DNA from 3 places in the Erythrobacter sp. 3-20A1M genome. Region 1 is predicted to be linked to each of the others. Evidence: predicted binding sites of a transcription regulator. Region 1 holds the regulator's gene; each other region holds the start of a gene.

Region 1 (10,140 bases):
GCGCTCGACGCGCTGTTCGCCGGCTTCCCGGCGGGGACCGTCAGCGGCGCTCCGAAGGTCCGCGCGTGCGAGATCATCGCCGAGCTGGAGCCCGAGACGCGCGGACCCTACGCCGGCGGTGTGGGATATTTCGCGCCCGATGGCAGCTTCGATTCCTGCATTGTCCTGCGCACCGCGGTGGTGAAGGACGGGACGATGCATGTGCAGGCGGGTGCGGGCATCGTCGCCGACAGCGATCCCGCCTACGAACAGCGCGAATGCGAGGCGAAGGCCGGCGCACTTCTCGCCGCCGCGCGCGAGGCGATCCGCATCGCCGCCGAGCCGGGGTACGGGCAATGAGGGGGCCTGAAATCCTGTTGCTCGCTGCACTCGCGCTGACGGCTTGTGACCGGCAGCCCGAGGGTAAGCCGGTGCTGCGCACCGAGATCGGGAGCGGCAAAGCACTGCCGGTCGGGGGCGAGGCGTCCGGGGCGGCCGCTTCGGCGTCGCCCACTCCGGCCGCGATCCCCGGCGATCCGTGCACCCGTAGCGAATTCGAAGGGGTCGCGATTACCGAGTGCATCGCCGATCCGGCGAAGCACGTCATCCTCGCCGCGCTGGGCCAGCCTCCCTATCGCGGCTTCGCGAAGCTCAAGGCCGCCATGGGCGATGAAGCGGCCAAGGTCGCCTTCGCGGTCAATGCCGGGATGTTCGACGGCGAGGGCAAGCCGATCGGCTATTTCGTGCGCAACGGCGACCGTCGTCAGGAACTCAACCGCGCTGACGGGTCGGGCAATTTCCATATGAAGCCCAACGGCGTGTTCTACGGTGCCAAGGGCAAGTGGCATGTGCGCACCAGTGCGGACTTCTACACCAACGTTACCGATCGCCCCGATTTCGGCACGCAGAGCGGGCCGATGCTGGTGATCGCCGGCAAGCTGCATCCCGAATTTTCCGAAGACGGCCCTTCGCGCAATATCCGCAACGGGGTGGGTGTCGACGCGCAAGGCCGCGCGCATTTCGCGATTTCGGAAGGGCCGATCAGCTTCGGCAGCTTCGCCCGCTATTTCCGCGATGTGGCGAAAACGCCCGATGCGCTCTATCTCGACGGTAACGTCTCGTCCCTGTGGGACCCGGTGGCGAAGCGGATGGACGCGCGCGCACCGATCGGGCCGATGCTGGTCGTCGAGCGAAAGGATTGAACGCATGATCGAATACGCGCGCACCCTCTACCCCCCGATCGAACCCTATGACAGCGGCATGCTCGACGTCGGTGACGGCCACTCGCTCCATTACGAGCGCGTCGGCACCCGCGGGGCGAAGCCCGCTGTGTTCCTCCACGGCGGCCCGGGCGGCGGCTTCGGCCCCGACCACCGGCGGCAGTGGAATCCCGATCTCTACGACGTGTTGCTGTTCGATCAGCGCGGTTGCGGCAAGTCCACGCCCTTCGCCGAACTGGCGCATAACGACACCTGGACGATCGTCGCCGATATCGAGCGGCTGCGCGAAATGTGCGGGCATGAGAAATGGCAGGCGTTCGGGGGCAGCTGGGGCTCCACTCTCGCGCTCGCCTATGCCCAGAAGCATCCCGAGCGCGTCAGCGAGCTGGTACTGCGCGGCGTGTTCCTGGCGCGGCAGAAGGAGCTCGACTGGCTCTACCGCTATGGCGCGAGCGAAATCATGGCCGAGGCGTGGGACGATTTCGTCTCCGTCATCCCCGAGAATGAGCGCGGCGAGCTGATCGAGGCCTATTACCGCCGCCTGTCGGGCGACGACGAGGATGCGAAGCAGGAGGCCGCCCGTGCCTGGTCGATCTGGGAGGGACAGGTCGCGACGCTGCTGCCCAAGCCCGCGCTGATCGAGGACTATGCCGATTCGGCCAAGGCGGTACCGATGGCGCGCATCTCCGCTCATTTCTTCCGCGAGGGGTTCTGGCTGAAGGATAACCAGCTCCTGCGCGACGTGCACAAGCTGCGCGGAATTCCCGGCATCATCGTGCAGGGCCGCCACGACATCTGCACCCCGCCCACCTCCGCCTGGGCGCTCAAGCAAGCTTGGCCCGAAGCGGACCTTCGCATCGTCCACGATGCGGGCCATTCCGCGAGCGAAGCGGGCATTATCGACGGATTGGTACGAGCGACGGACGAGCTGGCGGGCAAGACGGCGTGATCCTCGTCATCGACAATTACGACAGCTTCACTTTCAACCTGGTCCATTACCTGATGGAACTCGGGGCCGAGGTACGGGTGGAGCGCAACGACGCGCTGTCCGCGCGCGAGGCGCTGGCGACAGGGGCGAAGGGCGTGCTGATCTCTCCCGGCCCCTGCACCCCGAACGAGGCAGGGGTGAGCCTCGATCTGGTCGCGGCCTGCGCGGATGCGGCGATGCCTCTGCTCGGCGTATGCCTCGGCCATCAGGCGATCGGGCAGCACTTCGGCGGGCGCGTGGTGCGCGGCGGGTTGATGCATGGCAAGACCAGTCCGGTCGACCATGCCGGGACGGGCGTGTTCGCCGATCTCCCCTCCCCCTTCACCGCGACGCGCTATCATTCGCTGGTGGTGGAAGACATTCCGGATGTGCTGCGGGTCAACGCGACCAGCGAGACGCCGGGGCTCGACGGCACCAGTGTCATGGGTTTTTGCCACGCCGAGTTGCCGATCCACGGCGTCCAATTCCATCCCGAAAGCATCGCGACCGAACACGGCCACGCCCTGCTCGCAAATTTCCTCCACCTTTGCAGGATCGAGACCGTGAACCCGGCGGGCAAGGCCGCATGACCAAGCTTCCCGGCGCAGAGCCCCACCTGACCGAAGCGGAGGCGGAGCAGGTCTTCGGCGCGATCCTCGACGGAGAGCCATCGGAGGAAGAGATCGCCCGCTTCCTCACCGACCTCTCCGATCGCGGCGAAACGGCGGACGAAATCGCGGGTGCGGCGCTCGCGCTGCGCGCCCGCCTGATCCCGATCGATGCTCCGGAAGGGGCGATCGACGTGTGCGGGACCGGCGGCGACGGACACCACACGCTTAACGTCTCAACCGCGGTCAGCCTGGTCGTCGCGGCCTGCGGCGTGCCGGTGGCCAAGCACGGCAATCGCGCGGCGAGCAGCAAGTCGGGTGCGGCGGATACGCTGGAGGCGCTTGGCCTCGACATGGAGGCGGCCGGACGCACCGCCGAAAAGACCCTGGCCGAGATCGGCATCTGCTTCCTCTTCGCGAAGAACCACCACCCGGCGATGGCGCGCATCCAGCCCATCCGGCAGCGGCTCGGCCGGCGCACGATATTCAACCTGATGGGGCCGCTGTCGAACCCCGCGCGCGTCACGCGCCAGCTGATCGGCATCGCCCGGCCCGCCTATGTTCCGATCTATGCCGGGGCCAAGGCACGGCTCGGCAGCGACTGGACCATGATCGTCAGCGGCGACGAGGGGCTCGACGAACTGAGCCTGGCGGGCGGCAACGAGGTGGCGATCGTGCGTGGCAACGATTACGAGATGAGCCGCGTCGATGCCGCGCAGGCCGATCTGCCCCATGCCCCGATCGAGGCGATCCGCGGCGGCGATGCGGTCCACAACGCGAAGGCGTTGAAGTCTCTGCTGGCAGGCGCGCCCGGCCCCTATCGCGACGCGGTCTGCTTGAACGCCGCCGGTGCGCTGCTCGTCGCCGGGGCAACGTCGGACTGGCGCGCAGGCGCGACCCGCGCTGCTGAGGCGCTCGACAGCGGCGACGCCGAGGCGCTGCTCGACCGCTGGATCGCGATGGCGGCCTGAGATGAACAAACTGATCGAGATATGCGACGCAAAGCGTGACGAAGTCGCACGGCGGAAGGGTGAAACTTCGCCCGACCAGCTGCGCGAAAAGATCGCCGTGCAGTCAGCACCGCGCGGGTTCGAACTAGCGCTGCGGGAAAAGTCCACGACCGGCTTCGGCCTCATCGCGGAAATCAAGAAAGCTTCGCCCTCTAAAGGTCTGATCCGACCGGACTTTCGCCCCGCCGATCATGCCCGCGCCTACGCGGCTGCAGGCGCGGCGTGCCTTTCCGTATTGACCGACGAACCTTATTTCCAGGGCCACGCGGATTTTCTCGTCGAGGCTCGCGCGGCTTGCGACCTGCCCGTGCTGCGCAAGGATTTCATGGTCGATCCGTGGCAATGCATGGAGGCCCGTGCAATGGGGGCCGACGCGATCCTGATCATCGTCGCGGCCCTGTCCGACGGGCAGATGACCGAGATCGAGACTGCGGCCACCGAACTGGGAATGGACGTGCTGGTCGAGGTTCACGACGAAGATGAACTAGCCCGCGCGCAGCTGCTGAAAAGTCGCCTGATCGGGATCAACAACCGAGACCTTCGCACCTTCGAGACCGATCTTGCGGTTACCGAACGCCTCGCCGCCCTGGCACCCGAAGGTGCCCTGATCGTCGGGGAGAGCGGGATAACCACCCACGCCGATTGCCAGCGCTTGGCCGATGCCGGGGTACGATGCTTCCTGGTCGGGGAAAGCCTGATGCGGCAGGACGATGTAGAGGCGGCTACGCGCACATTGCTGCATGGCTGAGCGCGCAAGCTGTCCTACTGTGGCCTCATGGGGCTAGATCGCCGTCATGACCGCCCGTTCGATCCTGTCCGCACCGCGTCCGAATTGCACATCCTGCGGAAGATTTTCCGAGCCCAGGACTGTGTTCCAAGTGTTCCATCCTGTAGGACTTGCCGGATCCGGAGAGACACTATGAAGTTACTCGGTACGCTCGTCGGCCTGCTGATGATGGCCATGGGGACGGTGTGGATCCTTCAGGGTCAGGGCATCGCCTTTCTTGGCAGCTTCATGGCCTACGATCGCCAGTGGACAATGTGGGGCGCGGTCCTGCTGCTGGCCGGTCTGGCAATCGCCATCTGGTCGAACAGGCGGAGGCGTTAGGAGGCCGATGGCCGAACTCACCCATCTCGACGAGCATGGCCACGCGCGTATGGTCGATGTCGGTGGCAAGTCCGCCACCGCGCGGGTCGCGGTCGCCACCGGTCGCATCCGCATGTCCCCCGAAGCGCTGGCGGCCGTTCGCAACGGCGATGCGCCCAAGGGCGACGTTCTCGCCGCCGCCCGGATTGCCGGGATCATGGCGGCGAAGCGGACCGGTGAGCTGATCCCGCTATGCCATCCGCTCGCGCTCGACGCGGTGAGCGTGGCGTTCGCGTTCGAGGACGATGCGATCCGGGTGGACGCGACCGCCTCGCTGACGGGCAAGACCGGCGTGGAGATGGAGGCGATGACCGCGGTTTCCGTCGCGCTGCTGACGATCTACGACATGGCCAAGGCGATCGACAAGGCAATGGTGATAGAGGGCGTACGCCTGCTCTCGAAGAGCGGGGGAAAGTCGGGCGAGTGGCGCGCGCCGGAATGAACACTCCGCCGATCCCATTGGAAGAAGCGCAGTCCCGCCTGCTCGAGCTGGTGAAGCCGCTCGGGACGGAAACGCTCGGCGTCGATGACGCGCTGGGGCGCTATCTGGCGAAACCGCTGGCCGCGCGCCGGACTCAACCTTCCGCGGACCTATCTGCCATGGATGGCTACGCCGTCGCCGGAAACGGTCCATGGCGGATCGTCGGCGAAAGCCGGTGCGGCGCGCCGTTCGACGGCTCGCTAACCGGGAACCAGGCCATACGAATATCGACCGGCGCGATCATGCCGCGCAGTGCCAATGCCGTGCTGTTGCAGGAAGACGCAACCCGCGACGGCGATGCCCTGTCGGCCAACGACCGACCCGATGCGCGCCATATCCGCCGGCGCGGGTTCGACTTCACTGAAGGCGACACGCTGCTGCACGCCGGGTCGCGCATCGGTGCCGCCGCGATCGCCCTCGCACGCTCCGGCGGTCACGCGGCGCTGGAAGTCGGAATGAAGCCGAGGATCGCGCTGCTCGAAGGCGGCGACGAACTGGCGCGCAACCCCTCGCAATGCACAGAGCACCAGATACCTGCCAGCAATGCCGCCATGCTGCGCGCCATGGCATCGCACGTTCCCTGCTCGGTCGCGGTCGAGGATCCGATCCCCGACCGCATCGATGCTTTGGTCGAAGCTTTCGAAAGCCATTCCGATGCCGACCTGCTGGTGGTTTCGGGCGGTGCCTCGGTGGGCGACCACGACCTGGTGCGCCCCGCGCTGGAGCGAGCCGGGGCGCAGATCGCCTTCTGGCGCGTCGCTATGAAGCCGGGAAAGCCCCTGATGGTGGCGCAGCGCGATCGTCAGCTGGTGCTCGGCCTGCCAGGCAACCCCGTCTCCAGCTTCGTCACCGGCCTCCACTTCATGTTGCCAGCCTTGCGCAAGCTGGCCGGTGCGGCGCATCCGGTTGCCAAGCCGCTATTGCTGCCCCTCGCGGAAGAACTCGCCGGTGGCGGCCCGCGGCGCGAGTTCCTCCGGGCACGATGGGATGGCGAGGCGCTTCTTCCGCTCGGTCAACAGGATAGCAGCGCGCTGGAGGCACTGGCCGACGCCGACGCACTGATCGACCGCCCGATCGACGGCGAACGTGTGCGCGCCGGATCGGTGGTGCCCGCCTATTGGATCGGAAATGGCGCTTTTGCTTGACGGCGCTCCATCTGTTTCCTAATTGTTCCACATTCGTTCGCCGGTAGGCGGATGATTGGAACAACGATGCAGGAGCCTGTCCATGCTCACCGCCAAGCAGCACGAGCTGATCCGTTTCATCCAGCAGCGGCTGGAGAAGACCGGGATTTCCCCGTCGTTCGAGGAGATGAAGGAAGCCCTTGACCTCAAGAGCAAGTCGGGCGTGCATCGCCTGATCTCCGCCTTGGAGGAGCGCGGCTTCATCCGCCGCCTGCCCAATCGCGCGCGGGCGCTGGAAATTCTCAAGCAGCCCGAGGATGCCGTGGGCGGTGGTACCCCGCAGGCGGCGAACGATGTGGTCACTTCGGCGAAGGCCGCTTCCGCCAAGGCACCCGAACCTGCTAACGACGTCATCGAGATTCCGCTGCACGGGCGCATCGCGGCAGGTGCGCCGATCGAGGCACTGGAAGATTACCAGAGCCTGCCGGTCCCGGCGGCGCTGCTCGGCCCCGGCGATCACTACGCGCTTGAGGTATCGGGCGATTCGATGATCGAGGCGGGTATTTTCGACGGGGATTACGCGTTGATCCGCCGGACCGACACGGCCCGCGATGGAGAGATCGTGGTTGCACTGGTCGACAACGAGGAAGCGACGCTGAAGTATCTCCACAAGGACAGCGGTCGCATTCGTCTCGATCCCGCGAATTCCGCATATCAATCGCAGGTCTACGATTCGGCTCAGGTGCAGGTCCAGGGTCGGCTCGCGGGGCTCCTGCGGCGCTATCACTGAGGGTTTCCGGTCGAGCGTGCGTCTACGCGGTACGCGCTCGGGATCAGTTGTCTCGCGGCGCGCGCCACCAGCCATGTTCGCCCTGCCCGTCGGCCACCGTAGCCACGCGGCGGTCGTCGAGATAGAGCGCCAGACCCCCGCTACGGCTGAGAAAGCGCTGATCGGCCAGTAACCAGCGGGGGCGGCAGGTATAGGGCAGGTAGCGGTCGGCCACGACGATATCGGCTCTCTCGCATGCGGCGGCCAGCGCTCTTTCGGACACCAGATCGCGACTGCGCGCCATGAGGATGCTCCAGTGCCGGTCCCCTCGGTCGAGCTCGACGGTGCAGAAATCGCGGCTGCATCGCGCCAGGGCCGAATGGTCGATGCCGACCGTCTCCGCTCCCCTGCCGCCGAGTTCCACAATCGTGTCCCGCGCATAGCCGGAGCGCCCCTCGCGCAGCATGACGAGCCTGCCCTCCTCGTCCGCGATGCCCACATTGCGGCCATCCCGCCCGATCAGGATATCGGGCGCAGGCGTCATCACAAGAAGACCGAGCGCCAGGGTCACGGGCAGGAGGCCAAGCAATCTGCCGCGACCGCTCCACAAGGCGAGCCACAAGCCGCCCAGCACGAACAGCGCGATCGTGAGACCGCTCATTTGCGGGGCAAGCTTGACCGCACCCGGCTGCGAAGCGGCAAAATGCGCGATCGCCAGCAGCAGGTCGAGCGACCAGCCCGCTAGCCACCACGCCGGCCCGCCCAGGCCCACGATGTCCAGCGCGAGCGCGAGCGCGATCAAGGGCATGCTGACGAAAGTGGTCAGCGGTATGGCGAGAACATTGGCGAACGCCCCGTAAAGTCCGGCCCGATGGAAATGGAACAGCACGATCGGCATCAGCGCGATCTCGATGACGAAACCCGTCAGCAGCAGCATGGCGAGGTGCCGCAGGAACCGCCTCGCCATGCCCTCGTCGCGCGGTGCGAGGAAGCGCCGGACCGGCCCTGCATTGTGAAGCCCCACGATCGCGATGACGGCCGAGAAGCTCATCTGGAAACTCGGCCCGACCAGCGCCTCCGGCCATGCCAACATGACCACACTCGCGGCGACCGCGACCATGCGCAGGCTCAGCGGTTCGCGCCCCAGCGCCAGCGCCAGTAGTACCAGCACTGCTCCGACGCAGCTGCGCACCGTGGGCACCTCGGCCCCGGTCAGCAGGGTGTAACCGATCCCGGCCAAGGCACCCACGGCGGCAGCCATCACAGGGAGACGCACGCGCAAGACGAGCCACGGCCACAAGGCCAAGATGCGCAATGCGAGGAAATAGGCAGCAGCTATCACCGCGCTCACATGCAGACCGCTGATCGAGAGCAGGTGCGTCAACCCGGCATCGCGCATGGCGCTCTCGTCCCGCTCGGCGATCGCTCCGCGATCACCGCTCGCGAAGGCCGCTGCGATCGCTCCTTCCGATCCGCCCAACTGCCCCCTCACATGCTGCGAAAGATGCCGCTGCGCGCGGCTGAACGGATCGGCCTCGATTTGGCCCACCGATAAGGTCTCGATCTCCCCTATCGCCGAGCCCGTCGCAGCAAGCCCTTCGAACCAGGCCGTTCGCGCGAAATCGTAGGCTCCGGGCACGAGCGGTGGGGCAGGCGGCATGAGGCGCGAGCGAAGGCGAACGATATCTCCCTCGTCCGGCGGCGCATTGTCGGCGAGCAGCGGCACGTTCACCCGGACCTTGCGAGCGTGACCGTCCTGAGCGTCGCGATATGCCAGGGTAAGACGGCTTCGATCGCGGGCAGGCTGGTCTTCACGTTCCAGCACCCTGCCCTGTAAGGTCACCACCCGCGGGTAGGCGAGAGGCTCGGCGCCCACCGTCGCGGAACGCGCCCAGACCAGGCCGATACCGAATGCAAAGACCAGCGCGGCGATCATTACCGCCCGTCCGAGATACTCGCGCGTTTCGTTACGCGAAATCGCCCACCCCCACAGCGCCAGCAGCAGAGCCGCTGCAATGGCCGCGCCCCATTCCCACCGGCTGTGAAGCGCAAACCAGCTCGCGATCCCACCGGCCAGAACGACGGCCAGCCACGGTGCACGATCGAAACCAGCATTGCCCAGGGCCGAATCGAGTCTCGTGGCGATGCTGGACAAGTGCACGCGCGAATGCCAAGGCACGTGCTGCGCTGCAGCATCCCCCGGGCCGGGGCCCGCCCCCATCGGCACATTCGGTACGTTGCTGCTGGCCATTACGTGATTTGAAAGGAAGGCTCGCCCCATGGCAAGCGACAGCAGCGCCTCAGCGAGCCCGGTGGTGACGCGGTTCGCCCCCTCACCGACCGGCTATCTGCATCTGGGCGGTGCCCGTACCGCGCTGTTCAACTGGCTGTTCGCCCGCCATCATGGCGGCAAGGCGTTGTTGCGGATCGAGGATACCGACCGCGCCCGATCCACCCCGGACGCGATCGAGAAGATCCTCGACGGGCTGGAGTGGCTCGGGCTCGATTACGACGAAGCGCCGGTGTTTCAGTCGGAGCGCGCCGAGCGCCATGCGCAGGTGGCGAACCAGCTTCTCGCTGCAGGGCACGCCTATAAATGCTTCGCGACGCCCGAGGAGCTGGAGGCGATGCGCGCCGAGCAGCGCGCCAACAAGCAGCCCTTGCGCTATGACGGGCGCTGGCGGGACCGTGAGCCGGGCCCCGAGCAAGACGGCATGCCCTACACCATCCGCATCAAGACGCCGGTCGACGGAGAGACGGTGATCGAGGACGCGGTGCAGGGCACGGTCCGCGTCGCCAACAGCGAGATCGACGACTACATCATCCTGCGCGGCG
Region 2 (10,140 bases), 430 kb from region 1:
ATCGGGCTTTTCCAGCACGATACGAACCGTAATCAGGAGCCCAACGCGCACTTTCACGCGGTGGTTGCCAATGTAACCCAGGGCCCCGATGGCAAATGGCGAGCGCTGAGAAATGACAAGATCTGGGAGCACAACACGCTGCTCAACGCCATGACAATGGCGCGCTTCCGCTTGGCGGTAGAAAAGCTCGGATACCAGGTTGGCGAATACGGCAAGCATGGCAATTTCGAAGCGGTGGGCGTCCCAAAACCCGTTCGTGACGCCTTCAGTTCGCGCCGCACCGAGATTCTCGAGGCATACTCGACCATGGAGGCAAAAGGTCCGGCCGCATTGGATGCAGCCACATTGATGACCCGCGCGGATAAGGGACCAGTGGCGGACCGCCAGGCTCTCGTGAATCAATGGCGCGAGGCAGCGGCACAGTTGGGCTTTGATCCGAGGCTTGTCATTGCACAGGCCAATGCACGGGCCGCCACCGACATTGGCTCCGTCTCCGAAATTGGAAATTCGGTCCGATCGATCGGTCAGCGGGCGCGCCTATTGGCTGCGACCTTCGCGGAGCGTCTGGGGCTACGTCAGGGCGACCCGCTTGTGCCTCGCGACATGGAGCGCCGGACGCCTGAACAGATCGCCGCCGTTCATGCGGTTGCATCGGCAATCCGGCATTTGGGCGAGCGGGAGGCGGCGTTCTCGCGGACTGAGATATATCGCACAGCACTAGGCTTTGCCTTGCCCACAACTCTTGACGATATCGAACACCGCGTCGACCAATTACTTCGCCAGGGCCACCTGCAAAAAGGCAAGGGTGCAGATCGCAATCTTGTTACAACCCGCGATGCAATCGGGCTCGAGCAGCGCATCATTGCGGCCGTCGAATGTGGCCGAGGACATGGGACTGCGGTGGTCGAAGCTGATGTGGCCGGAGGGCGGCTACAGGCGCTCTCTCAGCTCAAATATGGCCTGACCTTGAACCCTGGCCAGGAGGGGGCAGGGCGCCTGCTTCTCGCTTCGCATAACCGAATTGTCGCTATTCAAGGCGTAGCTGGCGCCGGCAAGAGTACCGTCCTCAAACCCGTTGCCGACATCTTGCGCGAGGAAGGTAGGTCCGTACTCGGGCTCGCAGTCCAGAACACGCTCGTGCAGATGCTTGAACGTGACACCGGCATTCCCTCGATGACGGTCGCGCGCTTTCTACGCCAACATCAGGGCCTTCTGGAAGGAGCAGACCAGGCGAGGCTTGCCGAAGCTCGCGCGTCTCTGCGCGGCACCACGGTGCTGCTCGACGAAGCCTCGATGGTCAGCAATGCCGACAAGGAAAAGCTCGTGCGCCTCGCCAACCTGCTCCAGCTAGACCGCTTCGCCAGCATCGGGGACAGGAAGCAATTGGGCGCTGTCGATGCGGGCAAACCCTTCGACGTCATGCAGCAAGCAGGCGTCGAAACGGCCACCATGAACACCAATCTCCGGGCCCGCGATAAGGCGCTGCGCGATGCTCAATATGCAGCGCAGGGCGGACATATCGATGAGGCCTTGCGACACCTTGGCCCGCATGTCGTCGCGTCGGGAAATACAGCTGCCGTCGACGCCGCGGCGGCCTGGCTATCGCTTTCGCCTGCAGAGCGGGAGGTGACCGCTATCTATGCCTCGGGTCGCAATTTGCGCGGACAGGTGAATGAAGCAGTCCAAATCGGGCTCAAGGCCAATGGCGAATTGGGACCGGGTTCCTTGGGTCTCACTGTGCTGTCGCGCGTCAACCTTACGCGTGAGGAAATGCGCTATTCGCGCAGCTATGCGGCCGGCATGGTGCTCGAAGTCGATCGTCGGCAAAGGGGGCAGGGGCTGCAGAAGGGCCGCTATGACGTGATCGAAACCGATCCGACCCGCGAACGCGTGATGCTGCAGAACGAGCGGGGCAAGCGCTTTGAATTCCGGCCGGGCCAGATGCGACCGCAGGGTGAGCAGGATCCGCTGCGCCTGTTTGAGGTTCGCCCACTCGAGATCCACGACGGCGACCGCATCCGCTGGACGGCGACGGATCACAAGCGCGGACTGCTCAACGCCGATCAGGCGCGCATCGTGGCGGTTGATGGGAAGGGTGTTATGGTGAAAACCTCCCTTGGCGCCGAACACCGGCTGGGGCTGCGCGACCCCATGCTCGAGCGTCTTGATCTTGCCTACGCGCTCAATGCGCACATGGCGCAGGGTCTAACCTCTGACCGCGGGATTGCCGTCATGGACAGCCGCGAACGCAATCTTGCCAACCAGCAGACATTTCTCGTGACGATCACCCGCCTGCGCGATGGTCTGACCCTGTTTGTCGACAATGCGGGCAAGCTCGAAGCAGCTGTTGAGCGCAATCCGGGAATGAAACGCTCAGCGCTCGAAACGGTCAATCAGCTGCGCGATGCGGCAGCAACCGGCCAGGCTAAGGGCAAGGCGCCCGATCGTTCGCAAGAACCGGCCCGCGAGCCGCCCGAGCTCGATCGCTCGATCACCAAGCCCTTCGAAATCGGGATCTGACGCAGCGTCTATCCGCATAGGTCCATATGGCACCAGTTGACTATTAGTTCTTCTTTTGTTCTCATGGCGAGCATGTCCCGAATCGCCGATGAGATCCTGTTTACGCACATCGAGGTCGCGCTTGCGGTTGCGTCCGAAGCAACGCTTGTCGGGCTCGGTGCTGACGACCCGCGAATCCAGCGCAATGCTCGTGTCGATCTCGCGCGCCACCTGGTCGAACGCATGCAGGGTTTGGAGCTCGAAGGAGAGGGGAATGCCGGCAGGAGCTCTCAGCCCACTCTCTTTCCGGGCGATCTCTCGCCGATGGGCTGACCAGCATTGAGATGTGGCTGAGGTAATACTGGCTTATTGAAGGCGCGTCGGGCGATCCTTTCCCATCAGCTCTGCCACGCGTTTGGCGATGGCTTTCCAGGTGGCAATGCCCGCCTCGTCCTGCGCCAGCGCGAGCGCGCCGATCTGCTCGGCGACATGAAGCGGTGCATTCTCACCGTGGGATTTCAGAACCTGGTTGGCACAGGCCCAGAGTTCCCAATCGCTCAGCATCAGCCGAGACGTCCAACAAGGCCGAGGAGGAACGCGATCAAACCGTAGCCCACGACACTGCACGCCAAGAGAAGTTCTACATTGAATTTGGAGCGAGGAGGGCGGGGTTGTCCTGCTGGCCAGATCTGATCGCAGATGAGCTCGTTGAACCCGGCGCGGCGTCCGCAGACTTCCACTTCGCGTCCTAGCAACCGACGTGCTCCACGCCCGGTGTCGAGCTCCCACACGCCGCCGCCTGAATGCAGTTCAAGTCCGAAGGGGCCTTCTACAAGACGGCCTGTCAGATAGAGCTCCGGGCTTAGCGGCATGCAGGCCCTTTCCAGTAGCGATCCCAACGCAGCACCGTGCGTGTCTGGATCATCGAGCAGGAGAGATCGGCTCCGTTCGGCAGTCGGCACCAGGCAGCCGTCCGGTTGCCGCCGGCCGAACCTTCCGACCGGCATGTCAATCTCGGTCCACGAACCACGACGTGCCCTGTCGAGCTGGTCCCGCGAGGGCCGCCAAGAAGATCGACGAGAGCGTCACGCGCTTCGATAGCCGACGCGTCGGGGCAGGGCTGGTTGGTTCGGCATGTTCCATCCATTTCGCGCGCGGCGATCCCGGCGATGCGGACATGGGGGCCTTCGGCACACCATATGGGTCCGTCGCCATCCCAGACATGCGTGGGTGTGCAGGTAAAGGTCTGGCCGGCAGCGACGATCGAGGCAGCGAGGAGGGCAAGCATTGGCGAGCTACCTAGCGAGCGCGCGGCCGAACCAAAGCACGCGGCCGACAATATTGATCGTCCGCTTCTCCAGTCCGCGCCAACTGGGATAGGCCGGATTGTCGCTAAGCACCGAGACCCGCTTGCCTTGCGGCTCGATTGCGACCCGCTTGACGCTGAGCATGTCGTCCATGCGCAGAACATAGATCCCGTCGCGCAGCCGCGACTGCCCATCATTGAGATCGACCATTACTTCATCGCCGTCATGCAGCGTTGGCTCCATCGAATCCCCGTGCACGGCGATGATCGAAAGGCTCGTCGCCTTGCTTGCGGTCAGACGGCGCAGCCACTTTTCGTCGAACCCGAACTGGGCGCATTTGGATTCCATTTCGGCCAAAGCGCCGTGCCCCGCCGAGGCTTCGACATCGAGAACCGGGACATGGACCAGTTCGACGACCGGGCCGGATCGCCGTTCGGGCGCACCGAGGATCTTCTCGTCTACTCCGAAAAAGCGGGCGAGCACAGAGCGGTCCTGCTCGTCCAGTTGCCGGGGACTGCCGCGGCGGATGTATTGCTGGATGTAGGCCGCGTTGCGTCCAAGAAGGCGGGAGATTGAGGAGTAATTACAGCCTCGTTGCTGGATCAGATCGTCCAGGGCTTTGCGTGCATCTTCCATCGCTGCGGGTCCTATCGCATCCGTCTAGGAATTTCGATCCTAGACTCTAGGAAGTCTTCCTAATAAGAACATAACAAGAACACAAGCGGAAAGCGAGTCGAAGGCGATGGAGCTCCTGGACCAGATTGAGGGCTATTTGGCGCGAAGTGGTACGAAGGCCAGCATGTTTGGTAGGCAGGCAGTCGGGGACCCACGGTTTGTTCAGGATCTTCGCGAAGGGCGTCGGCCGAGGCGCAAGACGACGCAACGCGTCCTTAATTTTCTCGCGTCTACAGAGGGAGTTGCGTCCACGCTCTCGGATCGTGTTGACGTGTCGGCGGGTTAGATTCGCATTGCTTTAATTACATCCGTCCAGTAGGTGTGCCCATACAGAAACTGGTCAGTCCAGCTTTTGTGGGGGCTACGGGGCATGGACGTCGAATCAAGATTACGAAGAGGGGTCGAGAGCAGGCTGGAATTCATTGAATTCCGGTTGTTCTGGGAAGGCCACGTAAACCGAAGCGACATCGTCGAGACATTCGGGGTTTCGATCAATCAGGCGTCAGCCGATCTCAACAGATATCTGGGGCTAGCCGAGACCAACATGGTCTACGACAAAAGCGCACGGACCTATGTGCGAAGCTCTTCCTTCAAGCCAATCTTCCATAAGCCTGACGCCGAGCGGTATCTCACTCAAATCCGGTCGATCGCTGACGGGATCATTACTCCCGACGATGCCTGGATCGGCAGCGTTCCGGGGTTTGCTTGCGCGCCAACACCTGCCCGCGGTGTGTCTGCCCCCATTCTCCGAGCGGTTGTGACCGCGATGAAGCGCAAGGAAGCACTCGAAGTCCTCTACCAGTCGATGTCCTCGCCGGAGCCGTCTTGGCGCTGGATCGCGCCGCATGCCTTGGTCTTCGACGGGTTCAGGTGGCACGCCCGAGCGCATTGCGTCCGTAGCGGGCAGTTCAAGGACTTCGTCCTGTCCCGCATCGGTGAAACGCGGGCGAGCAAGGCTAGCGAGGGGACAGCTTCGCGCGATCATGATTGGCTCAGTGATATTGACCTCGTCATCGCGCCCCACCCTGAACTGAGCGCCGGGCAGCGCAAGGTGATCGAGCTCGATTACGGAATGGAAGGCGGCAAGGCCGTGATTCCGGTCAAGCGCGCGCTCCTCTATTACGCGCTCAAGCGGCTCGGGCTCGATACCGACCCGGCTGCCCGGCGTCCGCAGGATCAGCAGATAATTCTACTTAATCGGGCCGAAATCACGGGGGGCTCCCTATGAATTCCACACCTCAGCCCGGGGCCGTAATCGAGCTGCGCTCAGCGACTTGGAAGGTGCTCGGCACCTCAACGCTAAAGCTTGGGTACAGCGAAGTACATTGTCGCGGCCTCTCCGGTTTGGTTCGCGACAAGGAGGCCCGGTTTGTCTGGAACCTTGAGAAGGATGCACGCGTGCTGGATCCGACCGGGGTCCACCTCGTCCCCGACACGTCCCCGGGGCTCAATGACATCAAGCTGCATATCGAGGCGGCATTCCGCCACACGCCGACTACGACCCGACGCCCCATCACACTTGGCCGAGCGGCGATCGATAACCTGACGTTCCAACATCTGCCGGTTGAGCGGGCGCTTGCGCAGGATCGCGTCCGGCTTCTGATCGCAGATGATGTTGGCCTCGGAAAGACGCTGGAGGCCGGGCTTATCGCTTCCGAATTGGCTCTGCGTGGGCGGGCGAACCGGATACTCGTGGTCACCACCCGGGCAATGCTGACCCAGTTCCAAAAGGAATTCTGGACCCGCTTTTCAATCCCGCTTGCCCGGCTCGACAGCGCGGCGATCCGGCGGATGCGGAACCGGATTCCGGCCCACTACAACGTCTTCGACCAGTTCGACCGGTCGATTGTCTCGATCGACACACTGAAGCGGGATGCGCAGATCCGGGACGCGATCCGGCACTCCTACTGGGACTTGATCATCATTGATGAGGCCCACAACGCTGCGGTCCGAAAAAATACGACGGGGACAAACTCCCAACGAGCCGATCTGGCCCGGCTTCTATCGCGCCGGACCGACTCGCTCCTTCTGCTGACCGCTACCCCGCACGACGGGTCCCAGGAGAGCTTCGCCAGCCTGATCGAGATGCTGGACCCGACCCGAGTCCCCGACCCGTCCCGCCTGCACCGGAGCGACATTGAGGATCTGGTGGTGCGTCGGTTTCGGTCCTCCCCCGAGGTGGTCGCGGATATCGGCCGCGAGGTTCCGAAGCGGGAGCTGTTCCGCCGTTCTTTCCCGCTCAGCCCCCAGGAGGAGCTCGCTTATCAATCCGTCGCGGACCTGCATCTCGATTTGGACGAGGAGTCGTCCCGGGGACGTGCGATCGACTTGTTCCGGACGACGCTCGCCAAGGCGATCTTCTCGAGCCCGGCTGCCTGCCGTGAAACCCTTGAGCGGCGCATCCGGGGAATCGAGAATGGGACTGCCCGCGGCACTCTGGAGGACCGGGACCGGCTACTGGCTCTGGCAGGCCAGGTAGATGCAATCGATACCGATGCTTTCAGCAAGTATCAGGATCTCCTGCAGCTGTTGCGCGACCTGCGCTGGACCGGAAGAGACCCACGAGACAGACTTGTGATCTTCTCCGAACGGATTGCCACCGTCTCCTGGCTCTCTGAGCGGCTGCGGGTGGATCTGGGTCTATCGGAGGAGCAGGTGGCCCGGGTCGACGGGGGCAGCGTCGAGGCGGACGTCCGGACCCAGCAGGTGATTGAGGCATTCGGGCAGGAGCGGTCCCCGGTCCGGATCCTGATCGCCTCCGACATGGCGTCCGAGGGACTCAATCTGCACTTTCAGTGCCACCGGCTAATCCACTTCGACTTGCCTTGGTCTCTCCTGCGTTTCCAGCAGCGGAACGGGCGCATCGACCGATACGGACAGGACCGGCCACCCCAGATCACCTACTTCGTCGGGGAGAGCACCCATCCGAAGGTTCGCCAGATGTGGGTGCTCGAGAAGCTGGTCGCCAAGGATGTGGCGGCTCAGGAGGGGGTCGGGGATCCGGCGGTTTTCCTAGGCGCCGGGCACACCGAGGGAGAGGAGACCGTGGTCGCCGAGGCCGTCGCCGCAGGGATCGGCGCCGACGCATTCGAGGTGCAGATGGACGCGCGGGCTGCGGAGGCTGCGACCCACTTGTCCCTAGACGATGAGTTCGCCGCCCTTTTCGGTGACTATGCGACCCCAGTCCCCCGGAAGGCGGAGGTGGCCGCAGATCTCGCTCCTCCTCGTCTCTTCAAAGACACGTTCACCTACGCCACGGCCATGATCGAGCGCCTCTCTCGCCCTGAGGAGTGTGTATTCGCTGACACGCCGTCCGTCGTCCAGTGTTCCCCGTCAGCGCCAATGGCACAGATTTGAGGTTGTGAATTAAGGAGGATTGGGGCTTCGTCGCAGTGACGAAGGAACGAAGATGAAGCCCCAATCCTCCTTGAAAAAATCGCCTGCCAAGGCCCCTGCTGAGCGGGTGGTGAAGGACATCCGGCGGCAGACCCGGCGGCATTTTTCGGCCGAAGACAAGATCCGCATTGTGCTCGATGGGCTGCGTGGCGAAGACAGCATTGCTGAACTATGCCGCAAGGCAGGCATTGCCCAGAGCCTGTATTACACCTGGTCGAAGGAGTTCATGGAAGCGGGCAAGCGGCGCCTGGCGGGTGACACGGCTCGTGCCGCGACCAGCGGCGAGGTGCAGGACCTGCGCCGCGAAGCCCGCGCTTTGAAGGAATGCGTGGCCGACCTGACGCTCGAAAACCGTCTGCTCAAAAAAAGCATGATCGCGGATGGGGGCGACGACGAATGAGATATCCCGCATCCGAGAAGCTCGAGATCATCCGGATCGTCGAGCAGTCGCATCTGCCGGCGAAGCTCACCCTCGACAAGCTGGGGATCGCACGCCGGACGTTCTACCGCTGGTACGACCGGTTCCTCGAAGGCGGACCGGAGGCGTTGGAAGATCGGCCATCGGCACCGAGCCGCGTGTGGAACCGGATCCCGCCTGACATCCTTGATCAGATCATCGAACTGGCACTGGAGCAGTCCGAGCTGAGCCCACGGGAGCTGGCGGTGCGCTTTACCGACGAAAGGCGTTACTTCGTGTCGGAAGCCACGGTTTACCGCCTTCTGAAGGCCCATGACCTGATCACCAGCCCGGCCTATGTGGTGATCAAGGCCGCCGATCAGTTCCACACCAAGACCACCCGGCCGAACGAGATGTGGCAGACCGACTTCACCTACTTCAAGATTATCGGGTGGGGCTGGATGTACCTGTCGACCGTGCTCGACGACTTCTCACGCTACATCATCGCCTGGAAGCTGTGCACCAACATGCGCGCCGAGGACGTGACCGACACGCTGGACATGGCACTGGCCGCATCGGGCTGCGACAGCGCCACGGTGCTGCACAAGCCAAGGCTGCTGTCGGACAATGGCCCCAGCTACATCGCCGGCGAACTGGCGGAATACATCGAGGCCCAGAAGATGAGCCATGTGCGCGGTGCCCCGCTACACCCGCAGACCCAGGGCAAGATCGAGCGCTGGCATCAGACCCTGAAAAACCGCATCTTGCTGGAAAACTACTTCCTGCCCGGCGACCTCGAAGCTCACATCGAGGCCTTCGTCGAGCACTACAATCACCAGCGATACCACGAGAGCCTGGCCAATGTGACGCCTGCCGACGCCTACTTCGGCAGGGCTCCGGCAATCATCAAACTGCGCGAAAGGATCAAGCGACAGACCATCGAACATCGGCGCTTGCAGCACCGCAAGTTCGCCGCCTAACATCAACCCCCTGACGAGGTCCGCACTCCGCTAATCTACGCCGCGAGTTGTGCCGAATGTTCTGACGACGGACACGGCGTTCAGTCTGGATTTGCTCGCGCAACGACGCCATCGGCAACGTGGCCGTAGTTGCCGCTGCCGCGGGTGTATTCGGGACCGGCACGGCCTGGCCCGATCTCATCGTCGCCGCGATCATGGCGGCGCTCGGTCTGTCTGGCGGATGGCAGATCGTGAGGCATGCACTGCGCGATCTCGCCGAAGCGTCAGGTTCGTCCGCCACATTGGTCGAGGTCCATTCTAAGAATGCGTCGCAATAGCCTTGACCCTGTAGCGACTTCAGGGTGTAGGCGCGCCACATGACGAGTCTCGGATCGAATCTCATGGTGCGCCGTCTGGGCGTGTTTCTGGCAATCCTGCTCTCTGTCGTAGCTTCGGGGCTCACGGCGTCGCCTGCGGCAGCCCAGACGCTCGATCCGGCAACCGCGCAAAGGGTCGGCACCACGTGGAAGCTCCTCGATTACATCGCGGTCGACTACGAGGGCGCGGTGTCGGGGGGCAAGATCGCCAGCGAGGGCGAATATGCCGAGATGCAGGAGTTCGCGGCCACAATCGCAGACGAGATCGGTGCACTGCCCGACCGGCCGAAGAAGGCCGAGCTGGTCCGCGAGGCGCGCGTCCTGCGCAACCAGATCGCCGCGAAAGCTCCAGCGGCGCGGATAGCTGCGACCTCTCAGACGATCTCCGGCGTTCTGCTCGAGGCTTATCCCGTCCCGGTCGCGCCTTCGACGGCGCCGGACGTCGCGCGTGGTGCTGCTCTCTTCGCCGATAATTGCGCCGCCTGCCATGGCGCGAGCGGCAACGGCAAGGGACCCGATGCTGCCGGGCT
Region 3 (10,140 bases), 530 kb from region 1:
CCCGTGGACCGACGAGCCCGAGAATTTCGACTACCGCGCCTATACCACCGCCTTCGACGAGGTGGTCGAGGCACCCGAACTGTGCGACGCCGCCGAGCTCGACCGGCTGCGGCAATATCTCGACAGCCAGCTTACCGGGCTGCAATCGATCGTCACGCGGCTCGCCAACCGGCTCCAGCGCCGCCTGATGGCGCAGCAGAGCCGCAGCTGGGATTTCGACCAGGAAGAGGGGCTGCTCGATGCCGCGCGCCTTGCCCGCGTGGTCATCAGCCCCGGCCATTCGCTCAGCTACAAGCGCGAGCGCGATACCGAGTTCAAGGACACCGTCGTCAGCCTGCTGATCGACAATTCGGGGTCCATGCGCGGCCGCCCGATCTCGATCGCCGCGATCAGCGCGGATATCCTTGCCCGCACGCTGGAACGTTGCGGGGTGAAGGTGGAAATCCTTGGCTTCACCACCCGTGCGTGGAAGGGCGGTCAGGCGCGCGAGAAATGGCTCGCCGACGGCAAGCCGGCGCAGCCGGGCCGCCTGAACGATCTGCGCCACATCATCTACAAGAAGGCGGACGAGCCGTGGCGCCGCGCGCACCGCAATCTCGGCCTGATGATGCGCGAGGGGCTGCTGAAGGAGAACATCGACGGCGAGGCGCTGTTATGGGCGCACACCCGCCTGCTCGCCCGGCCCGAGGACCGGCGCATCATGATGGTCATCTCCGACGGCGCGCCGGTGGACGATTCGACGCTCAGCGTGAACAGTGCGGGCTATCTCGAAAGCCATCTGCGCCGCGTGATCGACTGGATTGAGAAGCAGAGCCCGGTCCAGCTCGTTGCCATCGGCATTGGTCACGATGTGACGCGGTATTACAAGCGCGCGGTGACGATCATGGACGTCGAACAGCTCGGCGGCACGATCATCGAGCAGCTGGCGGACTTGTTCGAGGTGGAGGGGTAGCGATGGATTGGTCGCTCCTGATGTTTGGAGTCGCCTTGGTCGCGATTTCCTACTCAGGGTATCGAAGACCCGAAAGAGATGTGAAAGGTGTTGTCGGCTGGCAGAAGCGGCTTTCTGAATTGAAGGCTGGAGCGGATGAAAAATATTTCGAGGAAAGACGGCAACTTGAGGCGTATCCGCCCCCGAAACATATGACCGCAAACAAACTGAAACGGGTCAGCATGTTGGGTATGAGTCTTGGTCTCGCCTTCATTCTGGCGGCTATCTTTCGATGAACGTTGCCGACGCTGTCCGCACGCGCCGCTCCGTCCGCGCGTTTCTCGATAGGCCGGTACCGTACGAGGTGCTTCATCGCGTTCTAGACACCGCCCGTTGGGCGCCCTCGGGGTGCAACTATCAACCATGGGAAGCGACGGTGCTGACCGGCGCGCCGCTGGAGGCTTTGCGCGAGAAACTGCGCGCCGCGCAGATGGCGCCGCCCGAATACGATTGGGACGCGCCCAAGGGGGATGAGCGCTACAGGACGCGCCTCTACGAGCTGTCTGCGGCGATGTTCGAATCGCTCGACATCGCGCGCGAGGACAAGGCGGGGCGCGCCGCGGCGATGGCGCGCAATACCGAGAGCTTCGGCGCGCCCGCGTTGCTGCTGTGCTATTTCCCGCGCCTGATGAAGGAGGCGCAGTGGTCCGATGTCGGCATGTGGCTGCAGACGATCATGCTGCTGCTGCGCGGCGAGGGGCTCGACAGCTGCCCGCAGGAATACATGGCCTATTTCGCCCGTCCGATCATGGAGCATCTGGGCGTGGATCGCGAGACGCACATGCTCTTCTGCGGTCTGGCCATCGGCTATCGCGATCCGGACGCAGCGGTGAATTCCTTCGAGCGCTGCCGCGTGCCGCTGGATGAGCATGTGCGGTTCGAGGGGTTTTAGCGCCTGAGCTGGAACCCCTGAAGCACATGCTCGCTTAACCGCGAAAAGGAGGTTCCCCCATGCGCCGTACCGTTCCGATGTTCACTTTTGCGTCCCTGGCGCTGGGTCTGGCGGCGTGTGGATCGCAGGAACGGGGCGATGCGCAACCTTTGGCCCAGCCTACCGAACTTGCCACGCCCGCCGAGGTGACGACGACCAGCTTCGAGTCGAGTGACACCGCCGAGCCTGCACCCACCGCCTCGCCGACTACCGAAGAATACAACGTCGCCAGCAGGGAGCTGAACAACGCGGACGCGAAGCCGGTCGCTGGCTCGTGCCTTGCGGAGATCGGTCGCGAGAAGGCGGAGGCGCTGTCCGGGCAATGCAACCAGATTTCCACCGCGACACGACCGCCGTGCAATATCCAGAATTCGTGCGAACGGATCCGGGCCGAGATCAAGCGCGGCTGTGCGTTCGGCGATGGTGCGGACAATCCGGCGTTCTGCAGCGAGCAGGCGGCGCGCTAGAGCCGCCTTGACCCGCACCGAACGGCGCTCCATCGCACGCGCATGAGCGACCTGCGCCTATTCAACTCGCTGACCCGCCAGATCGAGACGTTCACGCCCGTTCATCCGGGCGAGGCGCGGGTCTATACTTGCGGACCGACGGTCTACAATTATCCGCATATCGGCAATATGCGCGCCTATGTATTTGCCGACGTGCTGGGGCGCACGCTGAGCTGGAAGGGGTACAAGCTCACCCACATCATCAATATCACCGATGTCGGCCACCTGACCGACGATGCCGATGCGGGCGAGGACAAGCTGGAGAAGGCGGCGGCGGCGAATGCGCAGTCGATCTGGGACATTGCGCGCCATTTTACCGAAGCATTCTGGGCCGATGTGAAAGCGCTCAATATCCGGCAGCCCGCGGAATGGTCGGTGGCGACGGACTATATCGGCGAGATGCTCGATTTCGCGCGAAGTATCGCCGACAAGCACTGCTATCAGCTCGATTCCGGTCTTTATTTCGATGTGTCGACGGTGGCGGATTACGGCAAGCTGGCGCGGGCCGTGACGGAGGAGGGAGAAGGACGGATCGACGCGGTCGAGGGCAAGCGCAATGCCGCCGACTTCGCGATCTGGCGCACCACGCCGCCGGGCGAGACGCGGCAGATGGAGTGGGATTCGCCCTGGGGCCGCGGCGCGCCGGGATGGCATCTGGAATGCTCGGTCATGGGCGGCAAGCTGCTCGGCTTCCCGTTCGATATCCATACCGGCGGGATCGACCACCGCGAGATCCATCACCCGAACGAGATCGCGCAGAACCAGGCCTATTGCGGCTGCGGCGGGCTCGATGTGGCCTCACATTCGGGTGCCAACATCTGGATGCACAACAACTTTCTCGTCGACCGGACGGGCAAGATGAGCAAGTCGTCGGGAGAGTTCCTGCGCCTGCAACTGCTGCTCGACAAGGGCTATCACCCACTCGCCTACCGGCTGATGTGCTTGCAGGCGCACTACCGCAGCGAGCTGGAATTCTCCTGGGAAGGACTGGGCGCGGCGCTGACGCGGTTGAAGCGAATGGTGCTGCTGGCGGCCCCATTGCACGGTGCCGACAAGGTCGACGAAATGCACCCGAAGTTCGAACCCGCGCTGTCGAAGTTCGAAGATGCGGTGACGGACGACCTCAATACTCCGATCGCGCTGACCGCTCTCGAGGAAGCGCTCGCGATGAAGAAAGTCGATGCCGGTGCCAAGCGCGCGGCGATCGAGAAAATGGATGCCGTGCTCGGCCTTGGCCTGCTCGACCTTGCGCGCTCCGATCTGCGCATCCGGCCGAAGGATGCGCAACTGAGCGAGGACGAGATCGAGGACGCGCTCACCCGCCGCAAGGCCGCGCGCGCGGAGAAGGACTTCGCCGCCTCCGACGCCATCCGTGACGAGCTGATCGCGAAGGGGGTCGAGGTTATGGACGGTGACCCGCTCGGCTGGGAATGGAAGCTGGGCTGACCAGTAAAGAAAATGACCATCGCCGTCCTGTCCGCGCTCGTGCGCCCGCTGGTGGAGCCGCAGCTCCCCCCTGAGATAGAACCGCGCTGGTTCACCTCGGTCGAGGAAATGCACGCGCTGGCACCAGAGGCGCAGATCGGCTGGTTCGATCATAACGAGCCTGCGATCATGCTGGAGGCGGTGCGGCGCGCGGAGCGACTGGAATGGCTGAGCTCGATCTATGCGGGGCTCGATTTCCTGCCGCTCGACCTGCTGCGGACACGCGGCGTCACCGTCACCAACGGGGCGGGGATCAACGCCGTGACCATCGCCGAATATGTCGTGATGGGGATGCTGGTCCATGCGAAGGGCTATGACGACGTGGTCCGCGCGCGCGACGCGCGCGAATGGCTGTCCGATTCGCCGGGCAAGATGGAGCTGGAAGGCGGGCGGGTCCTGCTGCTCGGCTACGGCGCGATCGGGCGGCTGATCGAACCGCGGCTGCGGGCGTTCGGGATGGAGGTCACGGTCGTCCGGCGCTCCGGCGGCGAAAACGCGCTGGGGCCGGACGAATGGCGCGACCGGCTGGGCGCGTTCGACTGGATCGTCCTCGCCGTGCCCGCGACACCGGAGACCGAGGGCATGATCGGCGCGCCCGAACTCGCCGCGATGAAGGACACCGCCGTCCTGGTGAACATCGCGCGCGGCAGCGTGATCGACCAGCCCGCGCTGATCGACGCGCTGGAGGCAAAGCGGCTGGGCGGGGCGTTTCTCGACGTGATGACGCCCGAGCCGCTGCCCGCCGATCACCCGCTATGGGATGTCGAGCGCGCGCATCTGAGCATGCACCTGTCGGGCCGCGCGCAGACCAGGATGTTTCAACGCGCCGCGACCCGTTTTGTCGAGAACTGCCATCGCTGGGTAAAGGGCGAACCGCTCGAGCCGCGCTTCGACCTGTCGCTTGGGTATTAGCGGCTAGACATCTTCGAGCAGCAGTAGCTCGGCGGTCACGGTCAGGCGCGGCTGGGGCAGCAGCACATGGTCCACCTCTACAACGGTGGCATCGGCGACCAGCTGGCCGGGGATCGTGAACTCGTGTTCGGGCAGGTCGGCGCTGAATTGCTCGCCTGCCGCGATGGCTTCCGCGCCTTCGAAACACAACACCACACGGTGCCGCGCCCCGGCGAAGGTGATGCTGGCCCAAGGGGTTTCTCGATGCGCGCGAACGATCCCGTGACCATCGGCCAGGGCGAGAAGCGCGGCGCGCAGGCGGTCGGCGGGGGTACGACGGGCGCGCGGGCGGCGGGGGAGGGGGCGTTCCTCATGCATGGCGCGCGCTCCGCCAGTCGGTCATGAACCGGTCGATCCGGGACACGGTGCCGCTGCGCGGTTCGCGCCCGTTCCTGAGGTCGAGCACGAAGCGCGGATCGTGCGCGGCGAGGCGACCGAACTTGGTCGCGGGCATGTCGAATTCCCTGAGGAATCGCTCGATACGGCGTATCAGCATGGAAGGATCTCCGAAGGCTGCGAATCTGTGTTCCTGTTCTGTTCTGATTCGTTCCACTCGAAATCCTACTTGTCTAGGATTTTTCCTACTGATAGGGAGGGTGGACGATCATGACGTCCGATCCATCATCCGAACCGCGCGAGCGCCTGCTCGCCTTGGCGCAGGAAAAGCGCGCCAGCCTTGCCGCGCTATCGGAAATGATCGGGCGCAATCCCAGCTATCTGCAGCAGTTCGTGCGCAAGGGCAGTCCCCGCAAGCTGGAGGAAGGCGACCGGCGGCGGCTGGCCGAATTCTTTGGCGTGGCGGAAAGCGAGCTGGGCGGTCGGGAGGAAAATTCCTATGCGGGCGGCGGAAAGGCGGATAAATCCTTCGTCGCCATCCCGCGTTTGGGGATCGCCGCGTCGGCAGGACCAGGCCAATTCGCGCAGGGCGAGAAACCGTTCGACCATTTCGGCTTCTCCGCCCGCTGGCTGCGCGACAATGGCTTCGACCCCAGGATGCTGTCGGTGCTGACGGTGGAAGGCGATTCGATGGAGCCGCTGCTCCGCAAGGGCGACGAAATTCTGGTCGATCGCACCCCGCGCCCGCTGCGCGATGCGATCCATATCGTGCGGATGGACGACAGCTTGCTGGTCAAGCGGGTGGCGCTGGCGGGGCAGGGGCGGATAACTCTGCTGAGCGAGAACCGTGCCTATCCCGCGCTGGAGGTAGATCTGAGCGAGGTCGAGGTGGTCGGCCGTGTGGTCTGGAAAGGCGGGCGGCTATGATCCGCGCCCACTTCCTCCTCGGCCGCGGCGCGCCGCCAGCAATGCAAGGTCCTTACGCATGAGCGATTGCGGATGCGAGCCCCCCGCGCTGGAAACGGCTGCGCAGAAGCATGCGCTGCGTATCGCGCTGGCGCTGAACGCGGTAATGTTCGTCGTCGAACTGGCGAGCGGCCTGCGCGCCGGGTCGACCGGGCTCATCGCCGACGGGCTCGACATGCTTTCGGACGCTGCCGTCTACGCAATCGCGCTGGTGGCGATCGGCGCATCGTCCCGCTTCAAGGCTAATGCGGCATTGGGCAGCGGCATCGCGCTGTTCGCACTTGGCCTAGGGCTGCTGGCGGAGGTGGCGCGGCGCTTCTTTGCGGGGGCCGCGCCAGAGGGGCCCTGGATGATCGCGGTCGCCTCGATTGCGCTGGTGGTGAACGTAATCGTGCTGCGTCTGCTGGCAACGCATCGCCGGGGAGAGGTGCATCTGCGCGCAGCGTGGATATTCACCCGGGCGGACGTGGTGGCGAATGCCGCGGTCATCGCCAGCGGCCTGGCCGTGCTCGCGACCGGAATCGGCTATTTCGACCTGATCGTAGGTGCGGCGATCGGGCTGTATGTCTTGCGCGAAGCGGTCGAGATCGTGTCGGAGGTCCGCCAAGCTCGACGGACCGTCTGAGCTTGCATCGCGGCGGACCTGCGGCCACATCGTTGCCCATGCCCGATAGCCAGACCCAGCCGCCGATGAAGGCCGCGATCATCCCCGTCACCCCGTTGCAGCAGAACTGCTCGCTGATCTGGTGTACGAAGACCATGCGCGGTGCGCTGGTCGATCCCGGCGGTGATCTGGACCGGTTGAAGGCGGGCGTGGAGCGCGCCGGAGTGACGCTCGAGAAGATCCTGATTACGCACGGTCATCTCGACCATTGCGGGCAGGCGGGTGTGCTGGCGAAGGAGCTGGGCCTGCCGATCGAGGGGCCGCAGGAGGCGGACCGGTTCTGGATCGCCCGCCTCGCGGACGATGCGGCGCGCTTCGGCACGCCGGGCGAGCCCTTCGAACCCGACCGCTGGCTCGAAAACGGCGATCAGGTGACCGTGGGCGAACTGACGCTCGATGTGTTCCATTGCCCCGGTCACACGCCGGGCCATGTCGTCTTCGTCCATCGGCCCAGCAGTTTTGCGATCGTGGGCGACGTGCTGTTCCAGGGTAGCATCGGGCGCACCGACTTTCCGATGAGCAATCACCAGGATCTGATCGACGCCATCACGGGCAAGCTGTGGCCGCTGGGCGACGATATCACCTTCATTCCCGGCCATGGCCCGACCAGCACCTTCGGCCGCGAACGGCAGAGCAATCCCTTCGTGGGCGACGCTGCGCTGGCAGGTTAGGGCTCGAACCGGTTGCATTGCGCCGGAATCACGCTATAGGGCGCTGCTTCCCCGCTCGGCTGGGCTTCTAAGGGCGTCCGACCCCATGGGTTGTGCGCGCTCCGGCCTTCGCCTAAGCGGTCCAAGACATAGATTTAGACGTATTTCGCAGGAACAGGTGCCGCCATGGCTGTCCCAAAAAGAAAAGTATCGCCGCATCGTCGCGGCAATCGCCGCTCCCACGATTCGCTGAAGGTCGAGGCCTTCCACGAATGCAGCAATTGCGGCGAGCTCAAGCGCCCGCACAATCTGTGCCCGCATTGCGGCTTCTACAACGGTCGCGAAGTTCTCGCGCCGAGCCTCTGACGATCCGGGGCCCCGGCCCCATAATCAGGAGAGCGCCATGACTTTGCCGCGTATCGCTGTCGACGCGATGGGCGGTGACGAAGGCGTGCGCGTGATGATCGACGGCGCGGCTCTCGCCCGCCGGGATCACGACCGCTTCCAGTTCCTGCTGGTCGGCGACCGCGCGCGCATCGAAGCGGCGCTGGAACATCACCCCAATCTGCGTGCGGCGTCCGAAATCCTGCATTGCGAGGATGTCGTCGGCGGCGACGAGAAGCCGTCCCGCGCACTGCGCCGGGCCAAATCCACCAGCATGGGTCTGGCCGTCAACGCGGTGAAGGAAGGCAAGGCGGGGGCCGCGGTCAGCGCCGGCAATACCGGCGCGCTGATGGCGATGAGCAAGCTGGCGCTGCGCACGATGCCGGGGATCGACCGCCCGGCGCTCGCCGCGCTGCTGCCGACCCTGGCCGAACACGATGCCGTCATGCTGGACCTGGGCGCCAACACGGAAGCCGATGCGCGCAACCTCGTCCAGTTTGCGATCATGGGCGCGGCCTATTCGCGCATCGTCAACGGCTTCACCGCGCCGCGCGTGCGCCTGCTGAACATCGGGACCGAGGAGCAGAAGGGTACGCCGGAACTGCGCGATGCGGCGGCGACCCTGCAGGCTGCAAAGAACCTGCCGCTGACTTTCGACGGCTTCATCGAAAGCGACAAGATCAATCGCGGCGAAGTGGACGTCGTGGTGTCGGACGGGTTTTCGGGCAATATTGCGCTCAAGGCGATCGAGGGTGCGGCGCGCTTCGTGACCGACTTGCTGCGCAACGCCTTCACCAGCTCGCTGCGTTCCAAGATCGGCTTCCTCGTCTCGCGTCCGGCGACCGAGCTGCTGCGCCACCATCTCGACCCGAACAACCACAATGGCGCGGTCTTCCTGGGCCTCAACGGCGTGGTTGTGAAAAGCCATGGCAGCGCCAGCGCGAAGGGCGTGGCGCATGCCGTCGCCGTCGCCGCCCGGCTGCTGGAGGAAGACCTGACCAAACGCGTGGCCGACGATCTCGCCCAGCTCAACCGGAGCGGCTGGGCGCATGGCGGCGAAGCGGAGGCGAAATGATCCGTTCCGTTATCCGGGGCTCCGGCTCCGCCCTGCCGGCGCGCTGCGTCAGCAATGCCGAGCTGGCCGAGCGCGTCGATACTACCGACGAATGGATCGTGGAGCGCACGGGCATCCGCCAGCGCTATCTCGCGGGCGAGGGGGAGACCACCGCCAGCCTCGCGACCGACGCGGCTCGTGCCGCGCTGGACGATGCGGGCTTCGACGCGGATTCGATCGGGCTGATCATCCTGGCGACTTCTACCCCCGACAATACCTTTCCTGCCTCGGCGACGAAGGTGCAGGCCGCGCTGGGCACGCCCGGCGGCATCGCCTTCGACGTGCAGGCGGTATGCTCCGGCTTCCTTTACGCGCTCACCACCGCCGATGCGATGCTGCGCACAGGAATGGCGAAGCGCGCGCTGGTGATCGGCGCGGAAACCTTCAGCCGCATCCTCGACTGGGAAGACCGCACCACCTGCGTGCTGTTCGGCGACGGCGCGGGTGCGCTGGTGCTGGAAGCCGAGGAGGTCGGGGACGAGGCGGGCGCACCGGGCATCATCGCCTCGGCGCTCCATGCCGACGGGGCGCAGCACGATCTCCTCTATGTCGATGGCGGTCCCTCGACGACGCAGACCGTCGGCCATCTGCGGATGAAGGGGCGCGAGGTATTCCGCCACGCGGTCGTCAATCTCGCCCAGGTGCTGGGCGAGGTGCTGGACGGTGCGGGGCTGACGGCGGAGGAAATCGACTGGGTCGTGCCGCATCAGGCGAATGCCCGCATCCTGGACGCCACGGCGCGCAAGCTGGGCCTGCCGCCGGAGAAGGTGATCGTCACCGTGGACCAGCACGCTAACACCTCGGCCGCGTCGGTGCCGCTGGCGTTCGATCACGGCGTGCGTTCGGGCAAGATCGCCCGCGGCGATCTCGTGATGTTCGAGGCGATGGGCGGCGGCTTCACTTGGGGTGCCAGCCTCGCGCGGTACTGATCCGGCAGGGGTTGGCGAAGCTGTGTCATTAGGGGATTGCCCCGAGGTACGGTTTGCGGTCTAGGGTCTAATTGTTTAATCTATGTTGGATTTTACCGCGGGTCCGCACCGAAAGAGCAGGAGATTTGACCGAATATGTCCCGTTCCCAAGGCACGTTGACCCGCGCCGATCTGGCCGAGACCATCAACCGCAAGATGGGCTTTAGCCGCGCGGAGTCGCTGAACCTGGTCGA

What was found. Region 1 encodes LexA, which represses DNA repair genes until DNA is damaged. Its sites were predicted from a motif close to GTTCCNCNCTTGTTCT; they were not measured.
Region 2: F7D01_RS12505 (S24 family peptidase) is a predicted target of LexA. The motif match lies at 4,519-4,534, and genes of this name have one in related genera.
Region 3: F7D01_RS01980 (S24 family peptidase) is a predicted target of LexA. The motif match lies at 5,390-5,405, and genes of this name have one in related genera.

What each region holds. Positions count from the first base shown of each region.
Region 1 is NZ_CP045200.1:2,986,115-2,996,254, reverse strand. It holds gene trpE (anthranilate synthase component I) at 1-339, shown strand, start outside; gene F7D01_RS14480 (phosphodiester glycosidase family protein) at 336-1,181, shown strand; gene pip (prolyl aminopeptidase) at 1,186-2,148, shown strand; gene F7D01_RS14470 (aminodeoxychorismate/anthranilate synthase component II) at 2,145-2,756, shown strand; gene trpD (anthranilate phosphoribosyltransferase) at 2,753-3,745, shown strand; gene trpC (indole-3-glycerol phosphate synthase TrpC) at 3,747-4,532, shown strand; gene F7D01_RS14455 (hypothetical protein) at 4,704-4,892, shown strand; gene moaC (cyclic pyranopterin monophosphate synthase MoaC) at 4,900-5,373, shown strand; gene F7D01_RS14445 (molybdopterin molybdotransferase MoeA) at 5,370-6,557, shown strand; gene lexA (transcriptional repressor LexA) at 6,640-7,326, shown strand; gene F7D01_RS14435 (ComEC/Rec2 family competence protein) at 7,370-9,556, opposite strand; gene gltX (glutamate--tRNA ligase) at 9,585-10,140, shown strand, end outside.
Region 2 is NZ_CP045200.1:2,551,398-2,561,537, forward strand. It holds gene mobF (MobF family relaxase) at 1-2,520, shown strand, start outside; gene F7D01_RS12495 (hypothetical protein) at 2,584-2,832, shown strand; gene F7D01_RS12500 (hypothetical protein) at 2,866-3,063, opposite strand; gene F7D01_RS15295 (DUF5818 domain-containing protein) at 3,063-3,371, opposite strand; gene F7D01_RS15300 (thermonuclease family protein) at 3,362-3,787, opposite strand; gene F7D01_RS12505 (S24 family peptidase) at 3,795-4,442, opposite strand; gene F7D01_RS12510 (WYL domain-containing protein) at 4,852-5,709, shown strand; gene F7D01_RS12515 (DEAD/DEAH box helicase) at 5,706-7,838, shown strand; one part of gene F7D01_RS12520 (IS3 family transposase) at 7,891-8,238, shown strand; one part of gene F7D01_RS12520 (IS3 family transposase) at 8,241-9,254, shown strand; partial or broken gene F7D01_RS12525 (hypothetical protein) at 9,329-9,571, shown strand; gene F7D01_RS12530 (cytochrome c/FTR1 family iron permease) at 9,611-10,140, shown strand, end outside.
Region 3 is NZ_CP045200.1:395,493-405,632, reverse strand. It holds gene cobT (cobaltochelatase subunit CobT) at 1-952, shown strand, start outside; gene F7D01_RS02015 (hypothetical protein) at 955-1,227, shown strand; gene F7D01_RS02010 (nitroreductase) at 1,224-1,883, shown strand; gene F7D01_RS02005 (hypothetical protein) at 1,943-2,389, shown strand; gene cysS (cysteine--tRNA ligase) at 2,432-3,874, shown strand; gene F7D01_RS01995 (D-2-hydroxyacid dehydrogenase) at 3,887-4,825, shown strand; gene F7D01_RS01990 (hypothetical protein) at 4,829-5,182, opposite strand; gene F7D01_RS01985 (hypothetical protein) at 5,175-5,360, opposite strand; gene F7D01_RS01980 (S24 family peptidase) at 5,471-6,127, shown strand; gene F7D01_RS01975 (cation diffusion facilitator family transporter) at 6,186-6,791, shown strand; gene F7D01_RS01970 (MBL fold metallo-hydrolase) at 6,857-7,501, shown strand; gene rpmF (50S ribosomal protein L32) at 7,667-7,846, shown strand; gene plsX (phosphate acyltransferase PlsX) at 7,884-8,939, shown strand; gene F7D01_RS01955 (beta-ketoacyl-ACP synthase III) at 8,936-9,907, shown strand; gene F7D01_RS01950 (integration host factor subunit alpha) at 10,043-10,140, shown strand, end outside.